One region of the Brevibacterium sp. Z349TD_9 genome, then DNA from elsewhere that is predicted to be linked to it. Evidence: predicted binding sites of a transcription regulator. Region 1 holds the regulator's gene; each other region holds the start of a gene.
The links. The regulator HspR, encoded in region 1, represses chaperone genes until heat shock. The targets are predictions, from matches to a motif close to AAGTTGAGTCNNNNNGACTCAACTT.

Region 1 (10,428 bases):
TCCGCCCGGTCGTACGTGGTCGGCGCTTGGTCCGCTTGGACTGCAGGAAGATGCCCTTGCGGGCGAGCTCACCCTTCGGGATTGCGTAGATGTACTGGTAGATAGCCTCACCGGAGACGGTTCGGCCGCGTGCGTCAGGAGAGTTCGCCATGCGTTCAACGGTCGGGTCTGTCGCCTCCAGACGCAACCGGCCCGCTATCTCGTTCGGCGTCCAGGACGCGGCCAGGTCGGCGTCCACCCTCGCCTGCAGCACCGGATCCCCCGCGACCTTCCGCTGCTGCGGGCGAGCTCGCCGACGCTGCGCTCTGACGTCTGCGGTCACGGCCTGGTAGCCGCGGGTCTTCGTCGAGTTCCGGTGAAGCTCCCGCGAGATCACCGACGGGCAACGCCCCAGGTGACGGGCGATCCTCCGCACCGACCAGCCCGCTTTCGAGGCCGCCGAGATCTCCGACCTGTCGCTGAACGACAACCCCACCCGCGCCATCTGCACACTCCACCGATCAGACCCCCGCCGACCGGGAGTGTTGCTTCGACGCTATGACACCACCAGCTGGCGAACTTGGCCAAGAGAGTGGGTGTATGAGTCGACCCGATCTTCAAAGCGGTCAGCCGCCAAGCGGCACCGTGCTCGTTCGTTGCAATGCTGGAGTGGCACTGCTTGCTAATGAATTCGCGGGTGGCCGCAGGCGATTCCTAAGGCAGCTCTTGCAGACGAGCATCTTCGATTTCCGGTGGCTTCCCTTGAGCGAGTGCAGGTTCGGAAGTCGGCGAACTGTGACTTGGGGGCGACGCCGACAGTTGGGAAATCACCTCTGAGTGGGCGCAGGTTCGTATCCTACTAGGTGCGTTCGCGCTCGAAGGCATAGCTCGAGCGTCTTTGTGCCGCAACGGTGCCTCGGAAGAACTCCTCGAAAAAAATTCTCCAGATGCGGAATAACCCGTCGCTCTAGAAAGTTGAGTCTAGTGTACGCAACTTTTACAGGCGGGGATTGACGATCTCAGCCGCGAAGAGAATACTTGAGTCCATCAGACTCAATGCGGACGGCGGTCCGACGAGGCGACACCGGGAGGCAGCTCCCGGAACGGCTTCCGAGGACGACCGCACGCATTCAGCCCGAGCCGACTCTGAGAGTTAAGGAGAAACGATATGGCACGTGCAGTTGGAATCGACCTCGGAACCACGAACTCCGTCGTCGCCGTCCTCGAGGGCGGTGACCCCAAGGTCATCGCGAACATGGAAGGCGGTCGCACGACCCCGTCCGTCGTCGCAGTCAACAAGAACGGAGACTCCCTGGTCGGCGAGATCGCCAAGCGCCAGGCCGTCACCAACGTGAAGAACACCGTGGCGTCCGTCAAGCGCCACATGGGCACCGACTGGGACACCGAGATCGGCGGCAAGAAGCTCACCGCTCCCGAGGTCTCCGCGCGCATCCTGCAGAAGCTCAAGCACGACGCTGAGGAATACCTCCAGGAGAAGGTCACCGACGCGGTCATCACCGTCCCGGCCTACTTCAACGACGCTGAGCGTCAGGCCACGAAGGACGCCGGTGAGATCGCCGGCCTCAACGTCCTGCGCATCATCAACGAGCCCACCGCCGCCGCTCTGGCCTACGGCCTCGAGCGCGGCAAGGAAGACGAGCTAATCCTCGTCTTCGACCTCGGCGGCGGTACGTTCGACGTCTCGCTGCTCGAAGTCGGCAAGGACGATGACGGCTTCTCGACCATTCAGGTCCGTGCGACCTCCGGCGACAACCGCCTCGGCGGTGACGACTGGGATCAGCGGATCGTCGATTGGCTGGTCGAGCAGGTCAAGAACAACTACGGCGTCGACCTGACCAAGGACTCGACGGCGATGCAGCGTCTCAAGGAGGCCGCTGAGCAGGCGAAGAAGGAGCTCTCGTCCGCGACGAGCACCAACATCTCCCTCCAGTACCTCTCGATGAGCGAGAACGGTCCGATCCACCTCGACGAGACCCTCACCCGGGCGAAGTTCGAGGACCTCACCAAGGACCTCCTCGAGCGCACGAAGGCCCCGTTCCACGCGGTGATGAAGGATGCCGGCGTGTCCGTCAAGGACATCGACCACGTCGTCCTCGTCGGTGGTTCGACCCGTATGCCCGGTGTCACCCAGGTCGTCACCGAGCTCACCGGAGGCAAGGAGCCCAACAAGGGCGTCAACCCCGATGAGGTCGTCGCGATCGGCGCCGCCGTCCAGGCCGGTGTGCTCATGGGCGAACGCAAGGACGTCCTCCTCATCGACGTCACCCCGCTCTCGCTCGGTCTCGAGACCAAGGGCGGCGTGATGACGAAGCTCATCGAACGCAACACCCCGATCCCGACCAAGCGCTCGGAGACGTTCACCACGGCTGAGGACAACCAGCCCTCGGTGTCGATCCAGGTGTTCCAGGGTGAGCGCGAGTTCACTCGCGACAACAAGAACCTCGGCACCTTCGAGCTCACCGGCATCGCGCCGGCTCCGCGCGGAGTCCCGCAGATCGAGGTCGCGTTCGACATCGACGCCAACGGCATCGTCCACGTCTCGGCCACCGACAAGGGAACCGGCAAGGAGCAGTCGATGACGATCACCGGCGGCTCGGCCCTTCCCAAGGAGGACATCGAGCGCATGGTCCGTGAGGCCGAGGAGCACGCGGAAGAGGACAAGAAGCGCCGTGAGGCCGCTGACGTCCGCAACAACGCGGAGAACCTCGCCTACCAGACCCAGAAGCTGCTCGACGACAACGCCGACAAGCTGCCTGAGGACGTCAAGTCGGAGATCCAGTCCGACGTCGACGCCGTCAAGGAAGCTCTCAAGGGCGAAGACGACGACGCGGTGAAGAAGGCGTTCGACACCCTCACCGAGAAGCAGCAGAAGATCGGCGAGGCGATCTACGCACAGCAGGAAGCCGGCGCCGGTGCTGCCGGCGGAGCCTCCGACCAGGGCGGCTCCGATGCCGGAACGGGCGCTGACGACGATGTCGTCGACGCCGAGGTCGTGGATGATGAGGACGAGGAGAAGAAGTAATGACCACCGAGGGCAACGATCCGTCGTCCGAGGAGCCACGCTTCACCTTCCATGACAAGCGCCGGGTCGATCCGGACACCGGTGAACTCCGTCCCGAGGCCGACGCCGAGTCGGCCTCGGGGGCCGGGGAGGGACAGGACACCGAGGAAGTGTTGGCCGATGCCAGCGACCTCGGAGTCGACATCCCCGCCGATGCCTCGGGGCTGAACGACACCGAGGCGGCCGCCGAGCCGGGTGGGGCCGAGCCCGCTCCCGGGTCCGAGGCCGCCGCCCACCTCGCCGATCTCAAGCGGATCAACGCGGAGTACGCCGCCTACCGGATGCGTGCCGACCGCGAACGAGAGCGGGCGGCAGCGGGCGGGACGATCAAGGTCGTCGAGGCCTTGGTCCCCGTCCTCGACGAGGTGCGTCTGGCGCAGGAGAACGGCGACGTCTCCGGGCCCTTCGAGGCCCACGTGAACAAGCTGCTCGACGCGCTGGCCAAGGTCGGCGTCGAACAGTACGGCGCCGTCGGCGACGAGTTCGATCCGCGGCTGCATGAGGCCCTCATGCAACAGCCGTCGGACGACGTTGAGGTGCCGACGGTCTTCATGGTCATGCAGCCGGGCTACCGCATGGGTGATCGCATCATCCGCGCGGCCCGCGTCGGCGTGCAGCAGCCGGAGGACTGAGGATCCCGACCCCGCCGAGGTGGGACCGCTTCCCAGCGTCCGTGAGCGGACACTGGGACGAAGGAACCGCCTCGGCGACGGTCCGGAGTCTCCGGGACGCACACGTTGTCCGGGGGCTGCGGATTGTGAGCAGACAGATGAGGGAAACGATGACAGAGCCGAGGCCAGGTGGCAGCGGCACGACGAAAAGGACAAGGAAGAAGGGAGGTGCCAGATGAGTACCGGACCGCAGAATGACTGGTTCGAGAAGGACTTCTACAAGACCCTCGGCGTCTCCAAGGACGCGACGGACTCCGAGATCAAGAAGGCCTACCGCAAGCTCGCGCGGAAGTACCATCCGGACGCGAATCCGGGGGACGCCGAGGCGGAGGCGAAGTTCAAGGAGATCGGACAGGCCCACCAGGTGCTGTCGAACAAGGAGTCGCGCGAACAGTACGACCAGGTCCGCGCGATGGGCAGCGGCGCCAGGTTCAGCGCCGGTGCCGGTGGTGCCGGCGGCGGAGGCGGGTTCGACGACGTCTTCTCCGACCTCTTCGGAGGCGGCGGTCGCACGCGCACACGCACGACCTACTCGCCCGGCGGCGGAGGCTTCGGCGGCGGATACGGCGACGTTCCGCCCGACCTCGCCGATCTGCTCAACGGCTTCGGCGGCGGTGCCTCCTACGGCGGCTACGGTGACAGCGGATTCGGCGGCGGCTACTCGCCCCCGGTCAAGGGCGGGGACATCAAGTCCTCGACCAATCTCAGCTTCACCGAGGCTGCCAACGGTGCCTCGGTCAAGCTGAAGATGCCGAACGGGAAGCCGCTGACCGTGCGCACCCCGATCGGGGTCAAGGACGGGCAGAAGATCCGTCTGGCCGGCAAGGGCAAGGCGAGCCCGAACGGCGGAGAGCCCGGCGACGTCATCCTCACGGTCCACGTCAAGCCGCACCCGGTGTTCACCCGCGACGGCGACAACCTGCGGATGGACCTGCCGGTGAGCTTCGACGAAGCGGCCCTCGGGGCCGAGGTCAAGGTGCCCACGCTCGGCGGACAGCCCGTCAAGGTGAAGATCCCCGCGGGCACGCCCTCGGGTCGGACCCTGCGCGTGCGCGGCAAGGGCGTGCAGACGAAGAAGGGCACGGGCGACCTGCTCGTAACCGTTGAGATCGTCGCCCCGAAGAACCTCTCGAAGGAAGCCAAGGAAGCGGTCGAGGCCTACAAGGCGGCGACCGAGTCCGAGGATCCGCGAGCCGGCCTGCTCGATCGGGCCAAGGCGAGCTGAGGCGGCGGGGCACCATGCAGTTCTCTCAGAGTGCGGCGCTCTACGTCATCTCCGTGGCAGCGGAACTCGCGGGCATGCACCCGCAGACCCTGCGGCAGTATGACCGGATGGGCCTCGTCACCCCGCAGCGGACGGCCGGCAAGGGCCGCCGCTACTCGGGGCGGGACATCGCCAAGCTGCGCCTGATCCAGCATCTCTCCCAGGACGAGGGCGTCAACCTCGTGGGGATCAAGAAGATCATGGAGATGCAGAACCAGATCGACGCCCTCCGGAGCCGGAACCAGGAGCTCGAGGAGGAGGCCCTCGCCCAGGCGGAGGCACGCGAGCGGGATGCCCGCGTGTTCGCCGCCGGGTCGAGGGGCGACGTCGTCTCGATCGCCCGCGGCCGGCGGCCGAAGGTGTCGCCGGAGTCCGGGACCGGAGCCGTGGTGCTCTACGACGACTTCCGGGCCCGGAGGGTGTGAGCGCCTGGCGGCGACGCGGCGCCGAGCGTCGGGCGGCGCCGGGCGTGAGCGAACAGGGGTGGCTGAGGCCGCCCCTTTTCTCATGCCCGGGGTGTTCCTCCGCGGCGTCGGGCGACCAGTGGCGTCGCTTCGAGCCGCATCCGCGCGCTGCCAGCTGGTTTGAGTCGGTTTTCGCCCGATGAGTCTGTTCACGCACCGACCGATCGGGCGAAAACCGACTCATTTGCGTGTGCGCGGGTCGGAGCGGCGCTCGGTTCCTGTGGCTCTGCCTGCAGGAAGCCCCTGAGCGCAGCCGATGTCCGCGGCTGCTCCCACAGCCACCACTGGCCACTGCGCGGACCTGTCCGCGAGATGAAACTATGGTCTCGAAACATGGACGAAACTCAGTCGACACGCACCGAAACAATCGCCTGCCAGGATGGGCGATGTTGGGATCGGGCGCGACTGAGAGGGCCACCATGAAAGAGACATCGGCGACACCGCCGCCGGGCAGCAGCGAGGCGAAGACCGCGGCGCGGGAGAGCCTCGAGGACTACACGCTGCGCTTCGCCCCGCGCTCCTACCGGACTTGGGCGCCGGCCGTCGTCGCGACGAGTGCGCTCGGCGGGATCGCCTACCTCGCGGACTTCTCGATCGGCGCGAGCATCGGACTCGCCCACGGTACGGCGAACGGGATCCTCGGCATCCTCACCGCGGCGATCATCATCTTCCTCACCGGGTGGCCGCTCGCGTTCTACGCCGCCCGCTACAACCTCGACCTCGACCTCATCACTCGCGGGGCCGGATTCGGCTACTACGGCTCGGTCATCACGAACATCATCTTCGCGACCTTCATCTTCTTCGCCCTCGAGGGCTCGATCATGGCGCAGGGACTCTACCTCGGCCTCGGGATACCGCGCCCGATCGGCTACCTCCTCTCCACGGTCATCATCTTCCCGCTCGTCATCTTCGGCATGAAGGCCCTCGCCCGGCTCCAGGTCTCAACGACGCCGCTGTGGCTCGTCCTCATGGTCGTGCCCGTCGGCTACCTCATCGCCTTCCAGCCCGACTCCGTGAGCTCGTTCTTCGCCTACCAGGGCGAGAGCGGGGAGAGCGCGAACTTCGCCTCGGCGATGCTCGCCGCCGGCGTCTGCCTCTCCCTCATCGCCCAGATCGCCGAGCAGATCGACTACCTGCGCTTCATGCCGCCGCGCACCCCGGCCAACCGTCGCAGCTGGTGGACCGCGGTCATCCTCGCCGGTCCCGGCTGGGTGATCTTCGGGGCGACGAAGCAGATCATCGGCATGTTCCTCGCCGTCTACCTCATCGCCAACGTCCCCGGAGCGACGCGCTTCGCGACCGAACCCGTCCAGCAGCTGCTCGCCACCTACGAGCAGATGATGCCGCAGTGGCTCGCGCTCCTGCTCGCCGTCGTCCTCGTCGTCATCTCGCAGGTGAAGATCAACGTCACCAACGCCTACTCCGGCTCGCTGGCCTGGACGAACGCATACACGCGGATCACCAAGCGCTACCCGGGACGGATCACCTTCCTCGTCGTCAACCTCCTCTTCGCGCTCGCGCTCATGGAGCTGAACATGTTCGACTTCCTCAACGCGATCCTCAGCTTCTACGCCAACCTCGCGATGTCGTGGATCTGCGTCGTCGCCGCCGACATCGCGATCAACAAGTACGTGCTCGGGCTCTCCCCGAAGACCCCGGAGTTCCGCCGCGGGATGCTCTACGACTGGAACACCGTCGGAGTCGTCTCCCTCGTCCTGTCCGGAGGAGTGTCGATCGCGATCTACTTCGGGGCCTTCGGCGCCGCCGTCCAGCCGTTCTCGCCGCTCTTCGCCGTCGGCATCGCGATCATCGCGACCCCGCTCATGGCGATCCTCACCCGCGGCCGCTACTACCTGCGCCGCCGCGACGACGGCATCGACGTGCCCATGCTCGACGACCACGGCAACCCCACCGACGCCACCCTGTGGTGCCACGTCACGGAGATGGAGTTCGAGCGTCCGGACATGATCGCCTCGGCGAAGCGCGGACCCAACGGTGAGACCCTCTACCTCAGCTCACTGGCACTGTCGACCGACCGCCTCGGCGAACACGTCCTGCCGGCCGACCCCGTGCGGGAGCGCTGATGCACTTTACTCCGGGCGACACGGAGAAGCTGCTGCTGTCGGTGGCCGGGATGATCGCCCGCGACCGGCTGGCGCGGGGAGTGCCCCTCAACCACCCTGAGGCCATCGCGCTGCTGAGCACGTGGGTCATCGAGCGCGCCCGCGAGGGGGCGAACGTCGAGGAGCTCATGGTCACCGGACGCGAGGTGCTCACCAGGGACGACGTCATGGACGATGTGCCGCCCATGCTCCACGACGTCCAGGTCGAGGCGACCTTCCCCGACGGGCGCAAGCTCGTCACCATCCACAACCCCATCGACTGACAGGACCACCCATGGCAGGGACGAGAGACCACGGGCCCGGGGCCGTACGGGTGCGCGAAGGCATCCGCGTGCTCAACCGGCGCAGCGCCCCCGACACCGGCACCGTGACCATCGAGAACACCGGCGACCGGCCCGTGCAAATCGGATCGCACATCCACCTGCCCGACGTCAACGACGCCCTGTCCTTCGATCGCCGAGGCGCGACCGGGTTCCGTCTCGACGTCCCCGCGGGGACGTCGGTGAGGTTCGAACCGGGGGCCTCGCGGACCGTGGCGATCGTCCGCCTCGGCGGGCGCAAGCGTGTCCCCGGCCTGCAGATCCGCGAGGAGGCAGCCGCCGCCGAGGCGGCGCGAAGTGACGAGGGTTCGTCCCCCGACGCGGGGGAGTCCGGCACCGAGGCGGGGGAGGGCTGATGGTCGAGATCTCAGCCCAGCGCTACGCCGCGCTCTTCGGTCCCACGGCCGGGGATCAGGTCCGCCTCGGCGACACCGATCTGTGGATCGAGATCGAGGAGGACCGCACCTTCGGCGGGGACGAAGCGGTCTTCGGGGGCGGGAAGTCGATCCGCGAATCGATGCTCCAGGGCACGACGAGCCGGGCCGAGGGTGCGCCGGACACCGTCATCACGAACGTCATCGTCCTCGACTGGTGGGGTGTCATCCGCGCCGATGTCGGGATCCGCGACGGCCGGATCACAGCGCTCGGCCGGGCCGGCAACAGCGACATCGCCGACGGTGTCGACCCCAACCTGGAGATCGGCGCCACGACCGACATCATCTCCGGAGAGGGGCGCATCCTCACCGCCGGGGGCATCGACTCCCACGTCCACCTCCTCTCGCCCTCGCAGATCCACGAGGCGCTCGCGACCGGCATCACCACCGTCGTCGGGGGCGGTACAGGACCGTCAGAGGGGAGCAAGGCGACGACGGTCACCCCCGGGGCGTGGCACCTGGGCAGGATGCTGCAGGCCCTCGATGCCCTGCCGGTCAACGTGCTGCTGCTCGGCAAGGGGAACACGATCTCGGGGGAAGCGCTCGCCGAACAGGCACTCGGCGGGGCGGCCGGCTACAAGATCCACGAGGACTGGGGTGCCACCCCGGCGGCGATCGACGCAGCCCTGCGCGCCGCAGGCACCCACGGACTCCAGGTGGCCCTCCACTCGGATTCGCTCAACGAATCCGGCTTCGTCGAATCGACGATCTCCGCGGTCGCCGGGCGCAGCATCCACGCCTTCCACGTCGAAGGCGCCGGCGGCGGACACGCCCCGGACATCCTCTCCATCGCCGCACTCGAGAACATCATCCCCGGGTCGACGAACCCGACGCTGCCGCACACCGTCAACACCGTCGCAGAGCACCTCGACATGCTCATGGTCTGCCACCACCTCAACCCGAGCGTGCCCGAGGACCTCGCGTTCGCCGAATCCCGGATCCGCGCGACGACGATCGCCGCCGAGGACGTCCTCCACGACATGGGTGCCCTGTCGATCACGTCCTCGGACGCGCAGGCGATGGGCCGGATCGGGGAGGTCATCACCCGCACGTGGCAGGTCGCCCACACGATGAAGCACTGGCGGGGCCGCCTCGGCGAATCCCCGCCGGCCGACAACGAACGCGCCCGCCGCTATGTCGCGAAGTACACGATCAACCCGGCCATCGCCCATGGTGTCGATGAGCACATCGGGTCGATCGAGGCGGGGAAGATGGCCGACCTCACCCTGTGGGACCCGCGCTTCTTCGGCGTCCGACCCGATCTCGTCATCAAGGGCGGGACGATCGCGTGGGCGGGGCTCGGCGATCCGAACGCCTCGATCCCGACCCCGCAGCCGGTGCTCATGCGCCCGGCCTTCGGAGATGCGATCGGGGCGGCGACCTCGGTGTCGTTCGTCGCTCCCGCGGCGGTCGAGGACGGGTTGCGCGAGAGGCTCGGGCTCCGGCGCCGGCTCGTCGCCGTCCGGCCGACACGGGAGATCGGGAAGAAGGACATGCGCAACAACGACATCCGCCCGGCCATCGACATCGACCCGGACACGTTCGCGATCGCTATCGACGGTGAGCTCGTCACCGCGGCACCGGCGACCGCCCTTCCGCTCACCCAGCTCTACCAGATGTTCTGATGGACAGCTCGATGAACGGTGGTTGCGGCGCTGCTGGAGCGCCCGGGGCCGCCTCGGCGACCCTCATGATGCTCCTTGCCGACGCCCGCCTGCCGGCCGGTGCCCACGTGAGTTCGAACAGCGTCGAAGCCGGGCTGTGGCAGGACCTCACCCCCGCCGAGGTGCCGGCGTACATGCGCGCCCGAATGCGCACGGTCGTCCGCGTCGAGGCCGGTGCCGCCGTCGTCACCCGCCATGCCGTCCGCAGGTCCGCCAGTGCAGACAGCGACGGCCGGCCGGACTTCTCCGACGACCTTGCTCAAGCACTCGAGTCGATCACCGAGGAATGGGCGGCCCGCACCCCCAGTCCCGCACTGCGGGAGATCGCCGAGGTGCTCGGGGCCGGGCTGCGCCGCGTCGCCGTCGTCCTGTGGCCGCAGCTGGCTGGCGTGCTGCCCCGCCGAGGGTGTCCGCGTCCCCTTGTGCT
Region 2 (10,428 bases), 1.2 Mb from region 1:
CGAGGATCGAGGTCGAGGAGGGTGAGGTCGACGCTCTCCATGTGCGGCTCGAGGGGCCGGGTGGACAATGGATCCTGTGATCCCTGCTCATCTTGACCACCTCGTCGTCACCGTTCCCGACCTCGCTGCCGGGGTCGCCGACTTCGCGCGGGCGACCGGAGTGAGGCCGGTGCCCGGGGGACGGCATCCGGGGTTCGGGACGGCGAACTTCCTCGTCGGACTCGCCCCGGCCGGATGGCAGGCGGGAGCGCGCACGTACCTCGAGATCCTCGGCCCCGATCCTGGGCAGGAGCGCCCTGCCGACGGGACCCTGCCGCTCGATGCGCATCTGGCGACAGCCCCGACCCTGCAGACATGGGCGATCCACCCGCCGGAGTTCCCGGACAGGGTTGCGGCGGCGAACTCCGCGGGCGTCGACATCGGCGAGGTGAGGGACATGTCGCGTGAGACCGCGGACGGCGAGCTGCTCGAGTGGCGACTGACCTCCCGGGCGCCCCTGCCGGCGGAGGGGACGCAGCCGTTCCTCATCGACTGGGGAGAGTCGGCGCACCCCGCCGAGGCGGGCCTGCCGACCGTGGAGCTGCTTTCGTTCTCGATCTCCTCACCGGATGCCGAGGCGACCCGGCGCGCTCTCGAGATCCTCGGAGTCGGTGACGCCGCGGTGGTCGCCGGTGAGGCGTATGGGCTGCAGGCGGTGCTCCGCGGACCGGGCGGTCGGCTCGAGTTCTGAGGGCTGCGCCCCTCTCCCGGTTAGACTCGCCCTGTGACTCATCCCCGTTCGCGCGCCGTCCGTGCCGCCTCGGCGCTCGCCGTCCTCACGCTCCTCGCCGGTATCGGCGCGTGCGCGCCGGCTGCTGAGCCGACAGAGACGCGGCGGACGCCGCAGGCCGTCGAGACGATCGCCGCCCCCTCGGTGACCGAGCCGGCCGAGCCGACCACGGGTCCGACCACCGGGTCGACGCAGGAGGCGGTGAGCGAGGACGACATCGAGATGGAGGGCAGCGGAGAGTGGAAGCGGCCCGCCGAGGAGGTCGGTCCCAACCGCGACGGCGGCCGGACGTTCCAGGTCGCGCTGCGGGTCGAGGACAACCTGCCGATCGACGTCGACGAGGCGGCCGGCTTCATCATCGATACGCTCCAGGACGAGCGGGGGTGGCAGGACATCGACGATGTCTCGATCGAGCTCGTCGACAAGGGACAGGATGCGATGATCAGCATCGCGAGCCCGAACACCGTCGACGAGATGTGCCTGCCGCTGCGCACCCTCGGCAAGCTCTCGTGCCGCAACGGGCCCAATGTCATCCTCAATGCGAAGCGCTGGGTGAGTGCGACCGAGGAGTTCGACGATCTCACTCAGTACCGGCAGTACCTCATCAACCACGAGGTCGGCCACGCCCTCGGCCACGGACACGCATCGTGCCCGGGCACGGGAAAGACCGCCCCGCTCATGCAGCAGCAGACGAAGGGACTCCAAGGCTGCAAGCCCAATGGCTGGCCGTCTGAAGGTTAGGGGCACAGGCTCCCCTCAGCCCTCAGCCCTCAGCGCTCGAATCTGCGTCCCTGAACCTCCGGGTCGCAACATCCTGCTGGGCCAGCCGGCGCAGGGCGAGCAGCACGGGTTCGAGGAGCAGAGTGCCGAGCACGGCCTGACGGACGGCCCCGTCGATCTCGTCGGTGGGCACGGTCGCCACCTCCGCCTCGGCGAGGTCATGGATGGTACGACCGTAGCGAGCGAGCCCGCCGTCGAGGACCTCGACGCCGCCGGCCTCGACGGCGCGCAGAGCACTCGCAAGCTGGCGGACCTCGACGCTCTCCGGATCCACCGACCATCCGAGTTCAGCGATGAGCGCAAGGGCAGGGCCGTCGTCGGGGGCATCGGCGGGCTCCTGCGCGGTCGCCTCCTGTGCGGCGCCGAGGACGCCGATGAACGTCTCCGGCGGATCGTCGATGACTCCGAGCACGCGCTTCGCCTTCTCGATCGAGAGCCGTGCCGGGCCGAGAAGCGCGCGGATGAGCTCGAGGCGGTCGACGTGCGCCTGGGAGTAGACCGCCTGCGTCGCCGAGGTCCGCTCGCCGACGGGCAGCAGACCTTCACGCAGGTAGTACTTGATCGTCGCCACCGGCACGTCGCTGCGGCGCGAGAGCTCGGAGATGCGCATGCGGACCTCGTTTCGTTCATCGGAGACGAATGTCGACCGACCCTTGACATTGGAGAGTCAAGGTATCCAATATTGGAGAGTGCAGATATCCATTATGGCAGGGGCGAGCGATGGCGACGACAGCGAACACACCAGAGGCGACTGATCCACCGACCGGCGCAGGCGCGCCGAGGAGTTCGCGGCGAGCAGTCCCCGGGCCGGAGAAGCTCACCCGCGACTACGACGGCGAGCTCGTCGTCTTCATCATCGGCATGCGGATCCGCCGATGGTGGCGCTTCGACCAGTGGATACCGGTCTTCGCGGCCATGCCGCGGATGCTCGCCGAGCTCTCCGCGGACCCGGACTCGGGAATGCGCGGCTACCGGCTCGTGTTCGATCCCCGTGGGCCCTGGCTCGTCCAGTACTGGGATTCGCTCGAGAAGATCTACAGCTACGCCGCCGCCCCCGAATCCGAGCACCGTCCGGCCTGGACGGCGTTCAACAAGCGGGCCCGCTCGGCGCCGAACGCCGTCGGCGTCTGGCATGAGACGTTCCCCGTCGCCGGGGCCGAGTCGATGTACGTCGGCACGCCGCCGTTGGGCCTCGCGAAGGCCGTCGGCACCCGTCCGGTCGGTCCGCGCAGCGCCCGCGCCCGTGACCGGCAGGCGCGTCGCGACCGGTGAGGGGCCCGCGCCGCAGCGGCCGCGGAGACCTCGCTCACGCTCGGATTCGGGCGGGGAATAACCCCGAAGTGATTCTCGTTGATTGGGTCAAAGGACTTAACTGAGTCACCCTGACTCAACTTTCAAGAGGAGGTCACTTTGGCTAACTTCTTCGGACCTTCCAGCGGCGGCGAGGGCTCGTTCGACGAGTTCCTCGCTCGCTACCTGCAGGGTCAGAACACCCCACGTCAAGGCCGTTCCGTCGACATCAACCGGCTGCTGTCCAAGCGCACCCGGGAGGTCGTCGACGGTGCCGCCGCCCTGTCCCGCGGTCGCGGCCAGGAAGAGGTCGACGCGCTGCACCTGCTGCGCGTCATGGTCGAATCCGAGCACGGCTCGGCGTCGCTGCGTCAGATGGGCGCCGACCCCGAGGCGATCGTGACCGCGATCGACGAACGACTGCCCGAGGCAGCCGAATCACGCACCGGCGACGGTGCGCCCACGCTCACGGGCGCTGCCCAGAAGGCACTGCTCGACGCCTACCAGGTGGCACGTGCTTTCGGATCGACCTACATCGACCCCGAGCACGTGTTCTTCGCCTTCGTCCTCAACCAGGAGATGCCCGCTGGGCGGATCCTCGCGCAGGCTGGGGTCACCCAGGCCACGCTGCAGGCCGGTGCTCAGGCCGCCGAGGCGAAGCAGAATGCGAACGCCTCCGGTGAGACCGGTGGTGAGGAGTCGATGCTCGAGAAGTTCGGCACCGACCTCACCGCGCTCGCCGCTGAGGGTCGGCTCGACCCGGTCATCGGCCGCGGCGACGAGATCGAGGAGACCATCGAGATCCTCGCTCGCCGGACGAAGAACAACCCCGTTCTCATCGGCGAAGCCGGTGTCGGCAAGACCGCGATCGCCGAAGGCCTCGCCCAGGCGATCGAGTCCGGCGAGATTCCCGCGCAGCTGCAGGGCAAGCGCGTCATCGCCCTCGACATGCCCGGCATGCTCGCCGGCACCCGCTACCGCGGTGACTTCGAGGAACGACTGACCAACACGCTCGACGAGATCGCCGCCGACGGCGACACGATCGTCTTCGTCGACGAGCTCCACACGCTCGTCGGCGCCGGCGGCAACGGCGAATCGAACTCGATGGACGCCGGCAACATCCTCAAGCCGAGGCTCGCCCGCGGAGATCTCCACCTCCTCGGCGCGACGACGCTGCGGGAGTTCCGGACCATCGAGAAGGACTCGGCACTCGCCCGCCGGTTCCAGCCGGTCATGGTCGGGGAGCCGAGCATCGAGGACGCCGTGACGATCCTCGACGGCCTCTCCGGTCGCTACGCCGACCACCACGGCGTCACCTACGACGCCGAGGCGATCCGGGCAGCGGTCGAACTCTCGCACCGCTACATCACCGACCGGTACCTGCCGGACAAGGCGATCGACCTCATCGATCAGGCCGGAGCGCGGCTCTCGCTCAAGCGCGGACCCGTCGTCGACACCTCGGCGCTGCGGGCACGCCTCGGCGAGCTCGAAGCGGAGAAGAACTCCGCGATAGCCGCCGAGCACTACGAGCGGGCCGGGGAGATCCGTGACGAGATCTCCGCCCTGACGGATCAGCTCGAAGCCGTCCTCGGCTCAGCGGCCGCCTCGGCGAAGGAAGGCGGCGACCGGGTCGTCGATGCCGAGCAGATCGCTGCCGTCGTGTCCCGAGCGACCGGGATCCCCGCGTCGTCCATGACGCAGGAGACGAAGATCCGCCTCGCCGGACTCGAGGGCATGCTCCACGAGCGCGTCGTCGGTCAGGACGACGCCGTGACCGCGGTGTCCAAGGCCATCCGCCGGTCGCAGACCGGCATGGGCGACCCGCAGCGGCCGATCGGCAGCTTCCTCTTCCTCGGCCCGACGGGCGTGGGCAAGACGGAGCTGGCGAAGGCCCTCGCTGCGACCCTGTTCGATGACGAGGCGGCGATGATCCGCTTCGACATGAGCGAGTTCGGGGAACGGCACACCGTGTCGCGTCTCGTCGGTGCTCCTCCCGGCTACGTCGGCTACGACGAGGCCGGACAGCTCACTGAGCAGGTTCGCAGGCGCCCGTATTCGGTCATCCTCCTCGACGAGGTCGAGAAGGCGCACCCGGATGCGTTCAACCTGCTCCTCCAGGTCCTCGACGACGGTCGGCTCACCGACGGTCAGGGTCGGACGGTCGATTTCCGCAACACGGTCATCATCATGACCTCGAACCTCGGGTCCGAGTTCATCGGCCAGAGCACCCCGCTGGGCTTCACGTCGGCGGATGCGACGGTCACGGACAAGGATCTGCGCGCCAAGGTCAAGGGCCGGCTCAAGGAGGTCATGCGTCCCGAGTTCCTCAACCGGATCGACGAGACCGTGATGTTCTCCCGGCTCGACCGCACGCAGCTGCGGGAGATCGTCCGCCTCCAGCTCGAACTCTCGATCGAGCGGCTCTCCCGTCAGGGGATCGCGCTCGAGATCACCGAGGAGGCCGTGGACTTCCTCGCCGAGGCGGGCTACGAGCCCGAATTCGGCGCCCGTCCGCTGCGCCGGGTGATCCAGCGCGAGCTCGACGACCGGATCGCCGACATCCTCGTGACCGAGGCCGTCGCCGAGGGCGGCACCGTCGAGGTCTCCGTCTCCGACGGTGAGCTCGTCGTCGCCCCGCGAGAGGAGCGCGCGCCGCTCGCTGCGTGAGGTCGGTTGCGTGAGGCTGGCCGCGTGCGGTCAGGCGCGTGAGGCTGAGCGCGCGAGGTCAGGCGTGTGAGGTCCGCCGCGTGCGGTCAGGCGTGTGAGACTGAGTGCGTGCGGTCAGGCGTGTGAGACTGAGTGCGCGAGGCCGGCTGCGTGAGGCTGGCCGCGTGCGGTCAGGCGTGTGAGACTGAGTGCGCGAGGTCAGGCGTGTGAGGTCGGCCATGCGAGCGCCTGACCAGCGGCGTTCCTCGAGCATCGTGTGTGACTGCACGGCCAGTGCCCGGGTGGGAAGCAGATTCCCACCCGGGCACTGTGCTGTCTGGGCACCGAGTGCTGTCTCGGCGGAGCGCACTCTGGGAGCGATCGCGGCGAGTACGTCACCGACGCGGTGAACCGACACGAACGCGGTGAACCGACACGACGCAGATTACTGACGCGGTGGTCCGACATATACGCGGTTAGCAGACCGCGTATATGTCGGACCACCGCGTCGATGTCGTGCGCCCGCACCCCGCCGAGGCCGCACCCCGCCGACTCAGGCGAGCGGAACCGTGATCTCCTTCATCCACGCCTTGCGCTTGAAGTCACGCGCGCGGACCGTCACGGAGTCATCCGAGACCTCGACCTGGAGTCCCTGGTTGAACCCGCCGGGCACGCTCTTCTCGCCGCCGGTTCCGTTGTCGGTGTAGCCGGTCTCGATCGCGCCGGTGTTGAAGACATTGAAGCCGGAGAGGTTGCCCGAGGAGGGGACGACGCGTCGCGTGTACCAGTCGGAGAGCTCGAGGTCCCAGTGCGTGTGTCCGGAGAAGAGGAAGACGTTCTTGTACGGCCCGAGCAGGTCGAGGAGGCGATCGGACTGCAGGTAGTTCGAGAGGTAGAGCTTGTTCCTCGTCCCGGAGACCGTGTTCGGCAGCGGGTGGTGGGTGATGATCATGATCGGCTTGTTCCGCCGGTTCCAGTAGTCGAGGCGATCCTCGAGCCACGAGAACTGCTTGTCGCTCATCCAGACCTCGTCCCAGAGCTTCTCGTCGTGGTACCGCATGTAGCGTTCGGTGCCGATCGCGAGCACAGGGATGCCGCCGAAGCTGAACTCCTCGTAGATCGAGTTGCGGCCGGCGAAGTTGTAGAACGACTTGAACAGCGAGTCCTCGACGACGTCGTTGGGCCACGTGTCCTGGGACAGCGTGTTCGGATCCTTGTACTTGGGAACGTAGAACTCGTGGTTGCCGATCGCCCACGCCACCGTGCCGGGGGACGTGTGCTTGTCCATGCGCTTGCGCACGTTCGCGTACTCGAAGTCGTATCCGCGAGGGGTGATGTCGCCGGCGATCGCGAGGCCGGAGCTGCCCGGGTTGATCTTGGCCATGTCGTCGAGTGCGACGCCGAAGTCCCCGAGGTCGCCCTGGATGTCGGAGATGACGTTGAAGGTCGTCACCTGGCCCTTGTCGCGGCCCCGGCCGCGGCCCCTTCCCTTGTCGTTGCCTCCCGGTTTCGCCGAGGCGGGTGCTGCCAAGCCGAGCGATGCGCCGAGGGCGCCGACGCCGGCGGTGGTGATGAGTGTGCGTCTGTTGACCATGGCGTCACGATAGGGGCGCCACACAGAGGCGAAGTGTCCGCTCGGTTGACCGGACCTGAACCGGGGAGTTCAATTCGAGTTCATGTCCGTCACCTCAGGACCAACTACAGTTCACGTGGCGCGCCGGTGTGATCGACCCCGAGGGCGCGGTTGATGACCAATCGTTCGCCGAGCGTCCACGCCGTCGTCGTCAGGAGGTAGAGGGTCGCTGCGAGCGGCACGAAGGCGGCGATGACCGCGGTGATGAACGGCATGAAGCTGAGCATCCTCGTCATCTGCGTGAGATCGGGCATCGTTCCCTGACCGGGTCCTGAGCCCGCCGAGGCGGCCCTCCCTGAGGCTGTCGCCGCCGTCTCGGGGATGGGTGGGGTGAGCAGGTGCCGGGAGAGGCCGGCGATGACGGCGATGAGGATGATGAGGACCGCGAACAGCGTTCCCGAGACCCACGTCAGCGACCCCGAGCCGATGAGCCCGACGAGGCTCGAGCTCAGCGGGATCCCGAAGAGCGTGTGGCCGAGCAGCTCGTTGGCCTGTCCGCCGATCGTCGCCTGGACGAAGAGGCCGTAGACGGCCATGAGGACGGGCGTCTGTGCGAGCACCGGCAGGCACCCGGCGAACGGGGAGGCGTTCTCCTCCCGGTAGAGCGCCATGAGCTTCTCCTGGAGCACCTGCTGGTTGTTCCGGTGCTTGGTCTGGAGCTCGGCGATCTTCGGGGCCAGACGCCGGCGGGTGATGCCGGCCCTGACCTGGGAGAGCCCGACGGGGATGAGGAGGCAGCGGACGGCGATCGTGAGCACGATGATCGCCAGTGCGGCACCGTTTGCGCCGGCGAGCGGTGCGAGCAGGTCGCTCAGGGTGGTGACGAGCCAATAGGCACCGCCGAGGAGGAGGCGGATGGGCAGGAAGTCGTAGATGTTCATGGTGAGGTCCTTCGCGAGGTGGTGGGGTGGAGGAGTTCACCTGAACGACGGGGCAGTGACCTCGAGAGAGGCGAGCCCCGACCCGGCTGCGGTCGTGGACCGGAGATCCTCGAGTGAGTTCTGCAGGGCGGGACCTGTGCGTCCGCGGAGCCGGCCTAGGCAGCGAGGCGTTGCCGGAGGCAGAGACGCGGTCGGCCAGCAGTCGGTCAGCGACGGAGCGACATGTCCGCACGGGCCGAGCCGAGAGAGCCAGTCAGCCCGTTCGCCGGTCTCGCCGTGGCTGATCGCACACGAGCGAGCGGCTCCGATGCGAAGTCAGCGACTGGCGGCGCGATCAGCGGCCGGCAGAGTGCGTGCGTGAGCAGAGGTCGGGGGTTGTCGTTCAGGCGTGGGCGCGAAGGACGGACGAGGGCGCTCTGGCCAGGGCGGTGCCGGGAGTGCCCGGGGCCTCCGGGAGGAGGACGTCGCGGACCTCGCCGGGTTCGCGGCGCATCCACGGCCCGTGCGGGGCCAGGGAGAGGACTCGGACGAGGGCGCTGCTCACCCATGCGGCAGCAGGAGAGAGGAGGGCGGCACCGAGGAGGACGAGGACGAGGAGATGGGCCGGCGACTGCGGGAGGACCGCGTCGAGGTCGGCGCTGAGCACGACGACGATGAGCTGGATCGCCATCCACAGACTCAGCATCGCACCCGCCTCTCACTCATCGTTGGGCTTCGATGCTATCACCGGGACCTGCCCGCACCGTTCAGCACAGACTCCGTCATCCTCGCCTCACGCGCCCTCCGCTGGCCTCAGCGCCCTCCGCAGTCTCCAGCGCCGTCCCCTCACAACAGCGCCGTCTGCTCACAGCAGTGCCGCGCCGCTCACGGCAGAAACGCATTCCGCCAGGGTCCGCCCGGTGCCAGGGTGGGCACATGTCCACACACACTGCTCCGCCGGCCTGGACCGATGACGAGAGCCCCACCGCGACCACCGTCCCCGAATCCCACCGGATGCTCTACGCGTACCGCTCCGTCGTCTTCAACGGCGAACTCCGCGACGACAACGGCATGGAGATCGTCTCCCGCCTCACCCTGCTCTCCGCCGAGGACCCCGACGCCGACATCTTCCTCTGGATCAACTCCCCGGGCGGTTCGGTGCCGATGATGCACGCGATCACCGACGTCATCGCGACCCTGCCCAACGATGTCGTCACGGTCGCGTTCGGGTGGGCCGCCTCGGCGGGGCAGTTCGTCCTCACCCTCGGCACCCCCGGGAAGCGGCTCGCCCTGCCCCACGCCCGCATCCTCCTCCACCAGGGATCCTCGGGGATCGGGGGTGCGGCCGCCGACATCGAGCTCCAGGGCAGCGACCTCCGTGCGGTCCGCGACTCCGTCCTCACGCGGATCGCCGAGGCGACGGGCCAGGACTACGACCGGATCTTCGCCGATTCCCTCCGTGATCGGTGGTTCTCCGCCGAGGCGGCCCTGAGGTACGGTCTCATCGACCGCATCGTGGACTCCTCGTCCGATCTCTTCGCCCCGATGGGGACCGGGCGACCGTTCGGGCTGAGCAAGGTGGGGGTCCGGTCATGAGCCAGTACACGATTCCCCACGTCATCGACCGCTCGGGTGGGAGCGAGAGGATCGTCGACGTCTACTCGCATCTGCTCGGCAATCGGATCATCTACCTCGGCGTCCCGATCGACGACGGGGTCGCGAACACGGTCATCGCCCAGCTCCTCCACCTCGACTCGTCGAGCCACGAGCTGCCGATCCATATGTACATCAACTCTCCGGGCGGTTCGCTCACCGCGATGACGGCCGTCTACGATGCGATGCGCCACGTCGGATCGCCTGTGGCCACGACGTGCGTGGGGCAGGCCGTCGCGGATGCCGCGGTGCTGCTTGCCGGGGGAGAGCCCGGACAGCGGTCGATGCTCGCCCACGCGCGGGTCGTGCTGCGCCAACCCCACGCCGAGGGGGCGCGGGGGACGATTCCCGACCTCATCGTCGCCGCCGACGAAATCGTCAGGCAGCGCCGTGAGGTCGAGGCGATGCTCGCTGCTGACACCGGGCGCAGTCTCGAGCAGATCCACGCCGACCTCGACCGGGACCTCGTCCTCGACGCCGAGGCGGCGAAGGCGTTCGGCCTCGTCGATCAGATCGTCTGACGACGGCGCTCGCCCGGACCGCTCAACGACGGGCGTGCGCGACGCTCAGGCGGCGAGGGCGAGCATCGCCTGGCCGGTCGGGCGGAAGTCCGCCGTCCGCGCGGGGCCGCGGAGGTGTGGGCCCGGCGCCGACGCGAGGGCGCCCAGGCTCGCGAGTTGCAGGGATCCCTGTTCGGCGTCGGCGGCGGCGAGGACGAGGACCTGGGGCAGGGCGAGACCGAGGACGTCGGCGATCGCCTCGATGACCTCCGACGACGGGTCCTTGAGGCCGCGTTC
Region 3 (10,428 bases), 140 kb from region 1:
CCGGTGCCCTGCGTGGCGTTCGCATCCTCGTCGCCGTCGAGCTCCTGCGCGGCGGCGGTGACCTTGTCGGTGGCCGTCTGGACGGCATCGGCGACAGCGGGAGCCTTCTCGCGGATCGACTGGTTGGCCTTCTCCACGGTCTCCTGGACCTTCGGGTCGGTCCACAGCTCCTGCAGCTGTGCCTTGAGCTTCTCGTAGCTCTGACGGCCGGTGCGCGAGCCGAGGATGTACCCGACTCCCAATCCGGCCAGGAGAATCAATCGCTTCTTCATGGTCGTGCTCTCCTCTGCTGCGTCGACTGCTGTGAGGGACGGAATGTGTCCTGGGACACCACCCTATACCGAGATTCTGGGCGAACGGTGATGTTCGACGACACCTCCCGACGAATTCGCCGTCGGCAAGTCACCTGATCGGAATCTCGGTGCCGCACAGACGTGTCTGGCCCGCCTCAGACCCGGCACCGAACGCCCGGGCGGCGCGAACGACCGGGTCCTCAGCCCTCCGGCTTCTCAGAGGCTCGGCTGCTGCTGAGTGATGCAGTGGATCCCACCGCCGCGCGCGTAGAGCTCGCGGGCGTCGACGCCGACGACGGTGCGACCGGGGTAGACGGTCTCGAGGATCGCCTTCGCCTCAGCGTCCATCGGGTCGTCGAACGTGCACGCGATGACCCCGCCGTTCGTGACGAGGTGGTTGACGTAGGAGTAGTCGACCCAGCCCTCGTCGTCCTTGAGGATCTCCGGCGCCGGGATCGGGACGACTTCGAAGGGCTGCCCATCGGCGGTCGTCTCGTTCGCGAACAGGGTCTTGACCTCTTCGCTGAGCGCATGGTCGGGATGCTCGGGATTGCGCTGGTCGTGGACGAGGACGACGCCGGGGCTCGGCATCGTCGCGACGATGTCGACATGCCCGCGGGTTCCGAAGGTCTGATTGTCCCGGTGGAGGCCGCGCTCGAGCCAGATGACCTTCTTCGCACCGATCGTGCGAGCGAACTCGGCTTCGACGTCGGCCTCGGTGAGGCCGGGGTTGCGGCCCGGATCGAGCTGGACGCTGCGGGTGGCGAGCACCGTGCCCTGCCCGTCGACGTGGATCCCGCCGCCCTCGTTGCGCAGCGTCGAGGAGACGACGGGAACGTCGACCTGCTCGGCGACGAAGCGGCCGATGTGCTCATCGTTGTCCCACTTCGCCCAGTCCTGTCCGCCCCAGCCGTTGAACACCCAGTCGACGGCGGCGAGCCGGCCCTCGTCGTCGACGACGAAGGTCGGACCGATGTCGCGCATCCACGCATCGTCGAGTTCGGCGGTGACGATGTCGATGCCCTCGCCGAGGTGGCGGCGGGCGTGATCGACCTGGTCCGGGGAGACGACGACGGTGACCGGGGTGAACTCGCTGGCCGCCTTCGCCACGGCCGCCCACGTGCTCCGTGCCGCCTCGGCGTCCTCCTCCGAGGCGCCCAAGGCGTAGCCGGAGGACGGGAACGCCATCCAGATGCGGTCGTGGGCGGCGGTCTCCGCCGGCATGTGGAACGTCATCGTCTGCCCCTTCGGTGGTGCTGGGATCCCCGCAGAGCGTCGGGGACCGGTGCTGGTCGTGCTCCTGAGTGTAACGAGCCGCGGGCGCGCCGGGGCAACGGATTCCGCACCGCAGGAAGGCTGCGACCTTCCGTATAGTCGGGGGAGGCAGGACGTCAGAGAGATCACACGATGGACGTGCGGGCCGCAGCGGGCAGCGAGGTCCGCTGCCTCCCGCACCGAAGGGAGTCACAGGTGGACGCCGAGGATCACGGGAGCACAGAGGGCGCCGAGGAGCTCTTCGCGCGGAGCGGGACTGGACCTCTGTCCGGGGTCCTCGTCGCCGACTTCTCCCGCGTGCTGGCCGGACCGTACGCGACGATGATGCTCGCCGACCTCGGCGCCACGGTCGTCAAGGTCGAGGGCAGGACTGGCGACGACACCCGGCACTGGGCACCGCCTCGGCGAGGGGAGGATGCGACGTACTTCCTCACGGCGAACCGGAACAAGCACTCCGTCGTCCTCGACTTCAAGGACCCCGAGGACCTCGCGCTCGCCCAGGAGCTCGCTCGGCGGGCCGACGTCCTCGTCGAGAACTTCAAGGCCGGAGGGCTGGCGAAGTACGGCCTCGACTACGAGACGGTGAGCGCGGAGAACCCGGGCGTCGTCTACGCCTCGGTCACCGGCTTCGGCCGGGACAACCCGCAGCCCGGCTACGACCTGCTCATCCAAGGGCTCTCAGGCTTCATGAGTGTCACCGGCACCGAGGAATCGGGCCCGGTCAAGGCCGGTGTCGCGATCGTCGACGTGTTCACCGGACTGCACACGACCGTCGGGATCCTCGCCGCCCTCGTCCACCGGCAGAACACGGGGCAGGGCCAGCTCGTCGAGACGAACCTGCTCTCCTCGGCGCTCTCGGGTCTGGCGAACCAGACCTCGGCCTACGTCGCCGGCGGGGTCACCCCGCGGGCGATGGGCAACGCCCACCCGAGCCTCTACCCGTACCAGCCGATGCCGACGAAGCAGGGCCAGATCATCATCGCGATCGGCAACGACGCCCAGTTCGACCGCCTCGCCGAGGTGCTCGGCCACCCCGAATGGGCCGCCGACGACCGCTTCGCCCGGGCCGCGAACCGCAACGAGAACCGCAGCGAACTCGAGCCCTTCCTCGTCTCAGCACTCGCGGAGCGCACGAACCAAGAGTGGTTCGAGACGCTCACGGCGGCTGGGCTGCCGTGCGCGCCGATCAACACGATCACTCAGGGCGTCGAGTTGGCCGCCCGGCTCGGCCTCGACCCCGTCGCCGAGGCGGGGGCGGGGGAGCGGGTCATCCCCACCGTGGCCAACCCGATCCGGCTCTCGCAGACCCCGCCGAGCTACGATCTCGCCCCGCCGACGCTGGGGCAGAGCACCGATCTCGTCAAGGAGTGGCTGCGCGGCTGAGCGGTCCTTCCTCGGCGATCGGCCCGTGCGTATCGGGCGAACTCGAGTAGCCTGGAGTCTGTGCGATTCCTGAATCGGAGGGCGCAGAGTCGCGTCCCGACGGCGATCGCACAACCGAACCTGTTGCCGACGACCCGGAACTGAGATGGACGAGAAGAAGACTCATCCCGCGCTCAAGCGGACGATCATGGTCATCGCCATGGCGCTGACCGGATTCCACCTGTTCGCCACCTTCCTCTGGATCGCTCCGTCCTCGGCCCTGCGCGAGGTCATCCCCGGGGACCTTCTCTCGAAGTACATGATCCCGATGTGGGGGCAGTCGTGGAGCGTCTTCGCCCCCGAGCCGATCAACGGCGACTACTACTTCGATGTCCGTGCCGTCGTCTCCACCCCCGACGGCGGCGAGGAGACGACCGACTGGGTCCGCGCCACCGATGTCGAACTCGACCATTCGACGTACAAGCTCTTCCCTCCGCGCTCGGCCGGGTTGGCGATCGGGGTGGCCTCGGACCTCAAGGGGTCGTGGGAGGAGCTCAGCGACGACCACAAGTCGATCGTCGCACTCGACTACTTCAAGGGCGACGACTCCGTCGATCGTCTCGAGGCCAAGCTGTCGGAGTACGACGACCCCGACGGTGCGGTCTCGAGCTACCTCGAGGACGAAGAGGTCGCCACCCGGTATGCGACACAGGTCGCGCTCGCCGTCTGGGGAGAGGACGTCCAGCGGGTGCAGTACCAGGCTGCCCGGCAGAACGTCGTGCCCTTCGCCAAACGCAACGACAAGGACGCAGAGCGGCCCGCGATCCAGCCGGTGCCCGTCGGCTGGAGGGCCCTGTCGTTCGCCGAGAACCAGTCGAACGAGGAGTTCGCGCAGTACTTCTGCGCCTCGGACACAGTGAGGTGCGTCAGTGAGCAGTGAGAAGGACATGACGGTCTCCGCGCGGGTCGTCGCGGCACTCGGTCGGGGCTGGAACCGCCTCGAGGAGCTGCTCACCGGCCGCTACCACGCGACCTACGGGCTCGCGGTCACCCGCATCCTCATGGGGATCACGGGGCTCGGGCTGCTGCTGACGAACTTCGCGGCCCGCAACTACGCCTTCGGAGTCGGAGCGGCGTGGAACGGGGAGATCGCCCAGCCGAAGAGCGACTTCCCGAACATCTGGCTCTTCTCCCTCTTCCACCGGGCGGTGACGAACCCGCCGCTCTACACGGCGATGATCATCGGGCTGGCGATCCTCGCCGTCACCGTCATCCTCGGGTGGCGCACGCGCATCATCCTGCCGTTCTACCTCATCCTCTGGGTGAGCTTCATCGAACTCAACGACAGCGCCGGCGACCAGGGCGACAACGCGTACCGGATGTTCCTCATCGCCCTCCTCTTCGCCGACACGACCAGGCGCTGGTCGCTCGATGCGCGCAGGCGCCGGAGGCACGGGACCGACCTCGGACCCGAGGACGGACCGTGGTACCTCATCATGGCCAACAACCTCGCGATCGTCGTCCTCGCCTTCCAGGTGTGCGCGATCTACATGTCCGGTGCCCTCTACAAGGCGGGCGGCACCGCATGGCAGCACGGCTTCGCCGTCTACAATCCGCTCCAGACCCAGCAGTTCGGCACCTGGCCCGTGCTCTCCGACCTCGTCACCGCATGGGGGCCGGGAGTCGTCGTCATCTCGTGGGGGTCGATCCTCTTCCAGAGCGCGTTCCCGTTCATGCTCTTCAACCGGTGGACGCGGGCGATCGCGCTCGTCGGCATCCTCTCCTTCCACCTCGGCATCGCGCTGCTCATGGGCCTGCCGTGGTTCTCGCTGACGATGATCGCTGTCGACGCGATCTTCATCAAGGACCGCAGCTTCGAACGATTCAGCGCATTCCTCCGCCGCTGGTGGTCCTCGACCCGCGGAGGTGCCGCGCAAGCCGACGGTGCCGCACGCGAGACCGCTCCTGCCGGGGTCGGTGCTGGGGCTGGTGCTCGTGCTGGGGCCGGCAGCGGGGTCGCCGACGGTGCGGGCGGTGCCGGAAGCGCCGGCAGCGTCGGGACGAGCGGTGCAGGGGGTGCCGGGACGAGCCACGACCAGGCGCCCGAGGCGCAGCGGCCTGACGCCACTCCGAGGGCCGACCACGCCACCGACTGACCCACCACGGCGGTCCCCGAGGAGGATCCGGTGCGAATAGGGGCAGGATTTCGAACCGGATCCTCCTCGGGGAGGCATTTGCCTCGACGAGGCACGCACTCACCCCAGCCGCCGGCCCTTCGACACGCGCTCACCCGAGCAGCCTCGGCGACGGCCCTCAGCGCGCGGACGCCACCGACTCAGCCGCCACTGCACTCCCCGAGGAGGATCCGGTTCGGATGCAGGCCGGATTTCGAACCGGATCCGCCTCGGGGAGGCACCCGTCTCGGAGGGGCACCCGCCTCACGCCACCCGCCGGCCCTTCGACACGCGCTCACCCGAGCAGCCTACGTCCCCGGACACACTGAAGGAGGGGCGACCATGATGGTCGCCCCTCCTTCGGATGAGCAGTCTGCCGGATGAGCAGTCGGCTTGATGAGCAGTCGGCCGCTCAGCCCGGATGCCTCACTGCTTGGCCTGGAGCTCCAGACCCGTCGTGTCGGCGTGCTCGGGCATCGTGACGAGGACCGTGTCCCCGTCCTGGATGTCGCCGGCGAGCATCTTCCGCGCCAGCTTGTCCCCGATCTCGCGCTGGACGAGACGGCGCAGAGGCCTCGCACCGTAGGCCGGATCGTAGCCTTCGAGCGCGAGCCAGTCCTTGGCCTCCTGGGTCACGTCGAGGGTGATCCGACGATCCGCGAGGCGCTTGTCCATGCTCTTGATCTGCAGGTCGACGATCGAGGTGAGCTCGTCGTTGCTCAGCGCGTCGAAGAGCACGATGTCGTCGAGCCGGTTGAGGAACTCGGGCTTGAACGCCGAGGCGACGACGTCCATGACCGCATCCTTCTGCTCCTGCGCCGTCATCGCCTGATCGACGAGGAACTGGGAACCGAGGTTCGAGGTGAGGATGAGGATCGTGTTCCGGAAGTCGACCGTGCGGCCCTGACCATCCGTGAGACGACCGTCGTCGAGGACCTGGAGGAGGATGTCGAAGACGCTCGGATGCGCCTTCTCCACCTCGTCGAGGAGGACGACGGAGTACGGACGCCGACGCACCGCCTCGGTGAGCTGACCGCCCTCGTCGTAGCCGACGTATCCCGGGGGAGCACCGACGAGGCGGGAGACCGTGTGCTTCTCCCCGTACTCGCTCATGTCGATGCGGATGAGGGCCTTCTCGTCGTCGAAGAGGAAGTCCGCGAGTGACTTCGCAAGCTCCGTCTTGCCGACGCCGGTCGGTCCGAGGAAGAGGAACGACCCGGTCGGCCGGTCGGGATCGGAGACCCCGGCCCGGGAGCGGCGGATCGCATCGGAGACCGCGGCAACGGCATCCTTCTGCCCGATGAGGCGCTTGCCGAGCTCGTTCTCCGCCCCGAGCAGCTTCTCGACCTCGCCCTGCATGAGGCGTCCGGCGGGGATGCCCGTCCACGACGCCACCACCTCGGCGATGTCGTTGGCCGTGACCTTGTCGCTGACCATCGGATCGCTGGTCTGGCCTGCGTCGGCCTCTGCCTCCTCGGCCTCGGCCTCGGCGATCTCCTTCTGCACCGCGGGGATCTCCCCGTAGAGCAGACGCGACGCCGTTTCGAGGTCCGTGTCGCGCTGGGCCTTCTCTGCCTGCGAGCGCAGTTCGTCGAGCTTCGTCTTCAGCTCGCCGACCCGGTTGAGGCCGGCCCGCTGGGACTCCCACGTCGCCTCGAGGCCGCGGAGGTTCTCCTCCTTGTCCGCGAGGTCGGCGCGCAGGTTGCTCAGCCGCTCCTGGGAGGCGGAGTCGGTCTCCTTCGACAGGGCCATCTCCTCCATCTTCAGGCGGTCGACGGCACGGCGCAGCTCGTCGATCTCGGCCGGAGCCGAGTCGATCTCCATGCGCAGCCGTGATGCCGCTTCGTCGACGAGGTCGATCGCCTTGTCCGGCAGCTGCCTGCCGGTGATGTACCGGTTCGACAGGCCGGCTGCGGCGACGAGGGCGCCGTCGTTGATCGAGACCTTGTGGTGCGCTTCGTAGCGCTCCTTGAGTCCGCGGAGGATCGCGATGGTGTCCTCGACGCTCGGTTCGCCGACGAACACCTGCTGGAAGCGGCGTTCGAGCGCCGGGTCCTTCTCGATGTTCTCGCGGTACTCATCGAGCGTGGTCGCGCCGATGAGCCGCAGCTCGCCGCGGGCGAGCATCGGCTTGAGCATGTTGCCGGCATCCATCGAGGAGTCCCCGCCGGCTCCGGCCCCGACGATCGTGTGGAGCTCGTCGATGAACGTGATGATCTGGCCGTCGGCGTTCTTGATCTCCTCGAGGACCGCCTTGAGGCGCTCCTCGAACTCACCGCGGTACTTTGCTCCGGCCACCATGGCCGAGAGGTCGAGGCTGATGAGCGTCTTGTCCCGCAGGGACTCGGGCACGTCGCCGGCGACGATGCGCTGGGCGAGGCCCTCGACGACGGCGGTCTTGCCGACGCCGGGCTCGCCGATGAGGACGGGGTTGTTCTTCGTCCGGCGCGAGAGCACCTGGATGACCCGGCGCACCTCCTTGTCACGGCCGATGACCGGGTCGAGCTTGCCTTCGCGGGCGGCTGCGGTGAGGTCGATGCCGAACTTCTCGAGCGACTGCATCGTGTCCTCGGGGTTCTCCGAGGTGACCTTCTTGCCGCCGCGCAGCTCCGGCAGGGCGGCGAGCAGCGCGTCGCGGCTCGCGCCGTTGCTGCGCAGGGCATCGCCCGAGCCGTCGTGCATCGCGGCTGCCGCGAGCAGGAGGTGCTCGGTGGAGACGTACTGGTCGCCGAGCGCCGTCATCTCCTCCTGGGCGAGGTTCATCATCTCGAGGCCGGCGCGCGAGAGGCTCGGCTGAGAGACGGACTGACCGCTGACTGTGGGGAATCCGCCGATCACGGCGTCGACGGCGGTGAGAACGGACTGGCGGTCGGCACCGACCTTGGCCAGCAGGTTCGAGGCGAGGGAATCCGGCTGCTCGAGCAGCGCCGCGACGAGGTGGGCCGGTTCGATCTGGTTGTTGTGGCGCGCGACGACGTCGTTGACTGCCGCCTGCAGCGCCTCTCGTGACTTGGTCGTCATCTGTGCGTCCATGCGCATCTCCTTCAACTGGTGTGTGTGACTTCTCTTCGTTCCAACACCTCAAAAGTTGAGTCTATTCCACTCAACTTTGGTTTTCGAGGGGGAATTGTCGCCGAGATCAGGGTTGCACCACCGCCTCGACGCCGGGGCGGTGGATGGTCGCGGGGTCCGCCCGGGCGGCGAGGGCGGAGGGGGAGAGAGGACGCCGGCGCGGTGGTCCGGGCCGCGCGTGGATCCCGGCGGCCTTCGTCGCAGCCCCGTGGCCGATGGTCGTGTGCGGCGGCGTCATCGGCGGCTCCTGATTCCAGGCGACTGGGGACAAGGGCGGTTACAGCTGAGGCAATTGTATTCTCACGATGAGGTCTTGTGGGGAACGATTTCTGCGGGCCCGACGCGGCCGAGTCCGTGTGGTCGGTTACAGTTGCCTTAGGCAAGGCAGTGTTCCGTGTGCAGCGGACTCCCCCTGACCGATGCCGATCCGGCCATGCTCGACATGCCGCAGGGGGATGCGCGCACCCGGGACCGGTGAGAGCGGGAAAGAGCGAGGAGCGGCCGTGGCGATAGTGGTGACCGGGGCGAGCGGCTTCATCGGCGGTGCCATCGCCCGTGCCCTGGCGACCCGTGACGAACCGGTCTACGCCCTGTGCCGACGGGATCCGCAGATCCCGGGCGTGAACTTCCACGAATGGGACATCCGACAGGAGGCGCCGGCCCCGATCCGCTCTCTGGCGAAGAAAGTCACCGCTGTCTTCCACTGTGCCGGTATCCACGACGTCACCGCAGCCTACGACGACTTCTACGACGTGCGTGTCACCGGCACCCGCAACGTCCTCGACGCCTTCGAGGACGCGAGGATCGTCCATCTGTCCTCGACGACCGTCTACTCACCGACGGCCCCGCACACCGACCTCTGGGAGGAGGCGGGCCCGAAGGACCCGAGCGAGTACCACGACGACTACGCGAAGACCCATGTGCTCGCCGAGCAGCTGGTCACCCGCATCCGTCCCGACGCCGCGATCCTCCGCCCTGCCGCCGTCTACGGCCCGGGCGAGACGATGTTCATGCCCAGCCTGCGCTGCTTCGCACGCAAAGGGGTCCTCACCCTGCCCGGCGGCGGTCGGCAGAAGATGACCCTGACGGCGATCGACAATCTCGTCCGGGCGGCACTCGCGTGTCTCGACGTGCCCAAGGCCTCGGGGCCGTTCAACATCGGCGACCCGATCCCCTACCGCCTCAAGGATGCGGTGGCCACGCATTTCGCCCGGATGGGCTATGACCCCGTCGTCATCGAGGCGATCGCCAAGGACAAGGCGCTCGTCGCAGCGAAGGTGGGGCTCAAGGTGAAGTCGCTGTTCCGGCGCGGGGACAGCGCCCGGCTGTTCCTCGTCGAATACCTCCAGCACGACCGCACGTACAACCTCTCCCGCCAGCAGCGGGTGCTCGGGATCTCGACGACCCAGTACCTCACCCCGTCGCGCCTCCAGCGCCCCGCCGGCCCCGTCTCGGGCGCCGAGGCGACCGCCCCCGACGCGGAGAACCCCGGCCCCGCCGCCTGAACCGACGCCCCCGGCCCCGCCGCCTGAACCGCACACTGTCAGTTCAGCCTGAGGCCGCCGACGCCCTACCTCGGCCGTGCGGCCACGGCGCGACCGGCGCGCAGTCCCGAGAAGATGCACCCGCCGAGGAACGTCCCCTCGAGCGCGTTGTACCCGTGCATTCCGCCGCCGCCGAACCCGGCGACCTCACCGGCGGCGAAGAGACCCGGGATCGGCTCACCGCCGGAGTCGAGGACCTGGGCGTCGAGGTTCGTCTCGAGCCCGCCGAGGGTCTTGCGCGAGAGGATTCCCAACCGGACGGCGATGAGCGGTCCGTGCGCGGGGTCGAGGATCGCATGCGGGCGCTGGACCCGCACGATCCGATCGCCGAGGTAGCGCCGGGCCCGGTGGATCGCCTGCACCTGCGGATCCCGGGGGTCGGCGTCCCCGATCTCCCGGTCCCGGGCTGCGATCTGCGCGACGAGGTCATCGTGGTCGATGACCGGGCCCCGGGAGCGGGCATTCATCCCCGCGACGAGCTCCTCGGTGGTCTCGGCGACGACGAAGTCGGACCCGAACCGGGTGAACGCCTCGACGGGGGCGGGCGCGCCGGAGGAGCGCACGCGGTCGAGGGTGACCCGGATGTCCTTGAGCGTGAGGTCGGGGTTCTGCTCGGAGCCCGAGAGCGCGAACTCCTTGCGGATGATCGAGGCGTTGAGGACGAACCACGAGTAGTCGTGCCCGGTGCTCAGGATCGCGGCCATCGTC

Region 2: the regulator HspR is predicted to act here: its motif matches at 2,919-2,943, upstream of AC0VYB_RS03270 (ATP-dependent Clp protease ATP-binding subunit).
Region 3: the regulator HspR is predicted to act here: its motif matches at 8,190-8,214, upstream of clpB (ATP-dependent chaperone ClpB).

Annotation. Positions count from the first base shown of each region.
Region 1 is NZ_CM149680.1:3,450,385-3,460,812, reverse strand. It holds gene AC0VYB_RS16010 (IS30 family transposase) at 1-484, opposite strand, end outside; gene dnaK (molecular chaperone DnaK) at 1,148-3,022, shown strand; gene AC0VYB_RS16000 (nucleotide exchange factor GrpE) at 3,022-3,693, shown strand; gene AC0VYB_RS15995 (DnaJ C-terminal domain-containing protein) at 3,908-4,957, shown strand; gene AC0VYB_RS15990 (heat shock protein transcriptional repressor HspR) at 4,972-5,421, shown strand; gene AC0VYB_RS15985 (purine-cytosine permease family protein) at 5,880-7,544, shown strand; gene AC0VYB_RS15980 (urease subunit gamma) at 7,544-7,846, shown strand; gene ureB (urease subunit beta) at 7,858-8,259, shown strand; gene AC0VYB_RS15970 (urease subunit alpha) at 8,259-9,962, shown strand; gene AC0VYB_RS15965 (urease accessory UreF family protein) at 9,974-10,428, shown strand, end outside.
Region 2 is NZ_CM149680.1:759,460-769,887, forward strand. It holds gene AC0VYB_RS03245 (VOC family protein) at 1-80, shown strand, start outside; gene AC0VYB_RS03250 (VOC family protein) at 77-730, shown strand; gene AC0VYB_RS03255 (DUF3152 domain-containing protein) at 764-1,510, shown strand; gene AC0VYB_RS03260 (MerR family transcriptional regulator) at 1,533-2,159, opposite strand; gene AC0VYB_RS03265 (DUF4188 domain-containing protein) at 2,270-2,821, shown strand; gene AC0VYB_RS03270 (ATP-dependent Clp protease ATP-binding subunit) at 2,960-5,506, shown strand; gene AC0VYB_RS03275 (metallophosphoesterase family protein) at 6,039-7,079, opposite strand; gene AC0VYB_RS03280 (YidC/Oxa1 family membrane protein insertase) at 7,184-7,999, opposite strand; gene AC0VYB_RS03285 (hypothetical protein) at 8,382-8,684, opposite strand; gene AC0VYB_RS03290 (ClpP family protease) at 8,915-9,574, shown strand; gene AC0VYB_RS03295 (ClpP family protease) at 9,571-10,152, shown strand; gene AC0VYB_RS03300 (helix-turn-helix domain-containing protein) at 10,198-10,428, opposite strand, start outside.
Region 3 is NZ_CM149680.1:3,594,409-3,604,836, reverse strand. It holds gene AC0VYB_RS16610 (hypothetical protein) at 1-272, opposite strand, end outside; gene AC0VYB_RS16605 (agmatine deiminase family protein) at 510-1,529, opposite strand; gene AC0VYB_RS16600 (CaiB/BaiF CoA transferase family protein) at 1,764-2,951, shown strand; gene AC0VYB_RS16595 (DUF5819 family protein) at 3,097-3,870, shown strand; gene AC0VYB_RS16590 (HTTM domain-containing protein) at 3,860-5,086, shown strand; gene clpB (ATP-dependent chaperone ClpB) at 5,531-8,137, opposite strand; gene AC0VYB_RS16580 (hypothetical protein) at 8,244-8,414, opposite strand; gene AC0VYB_RS16575 (NAD-dependent epimerase/dehydratase family protein) at 8,680-9,681, shown strand; gene AC0VYB_RS16570 (FAD-binding dehydrogenase) at 9,747-10,428, opposite strand, start outside.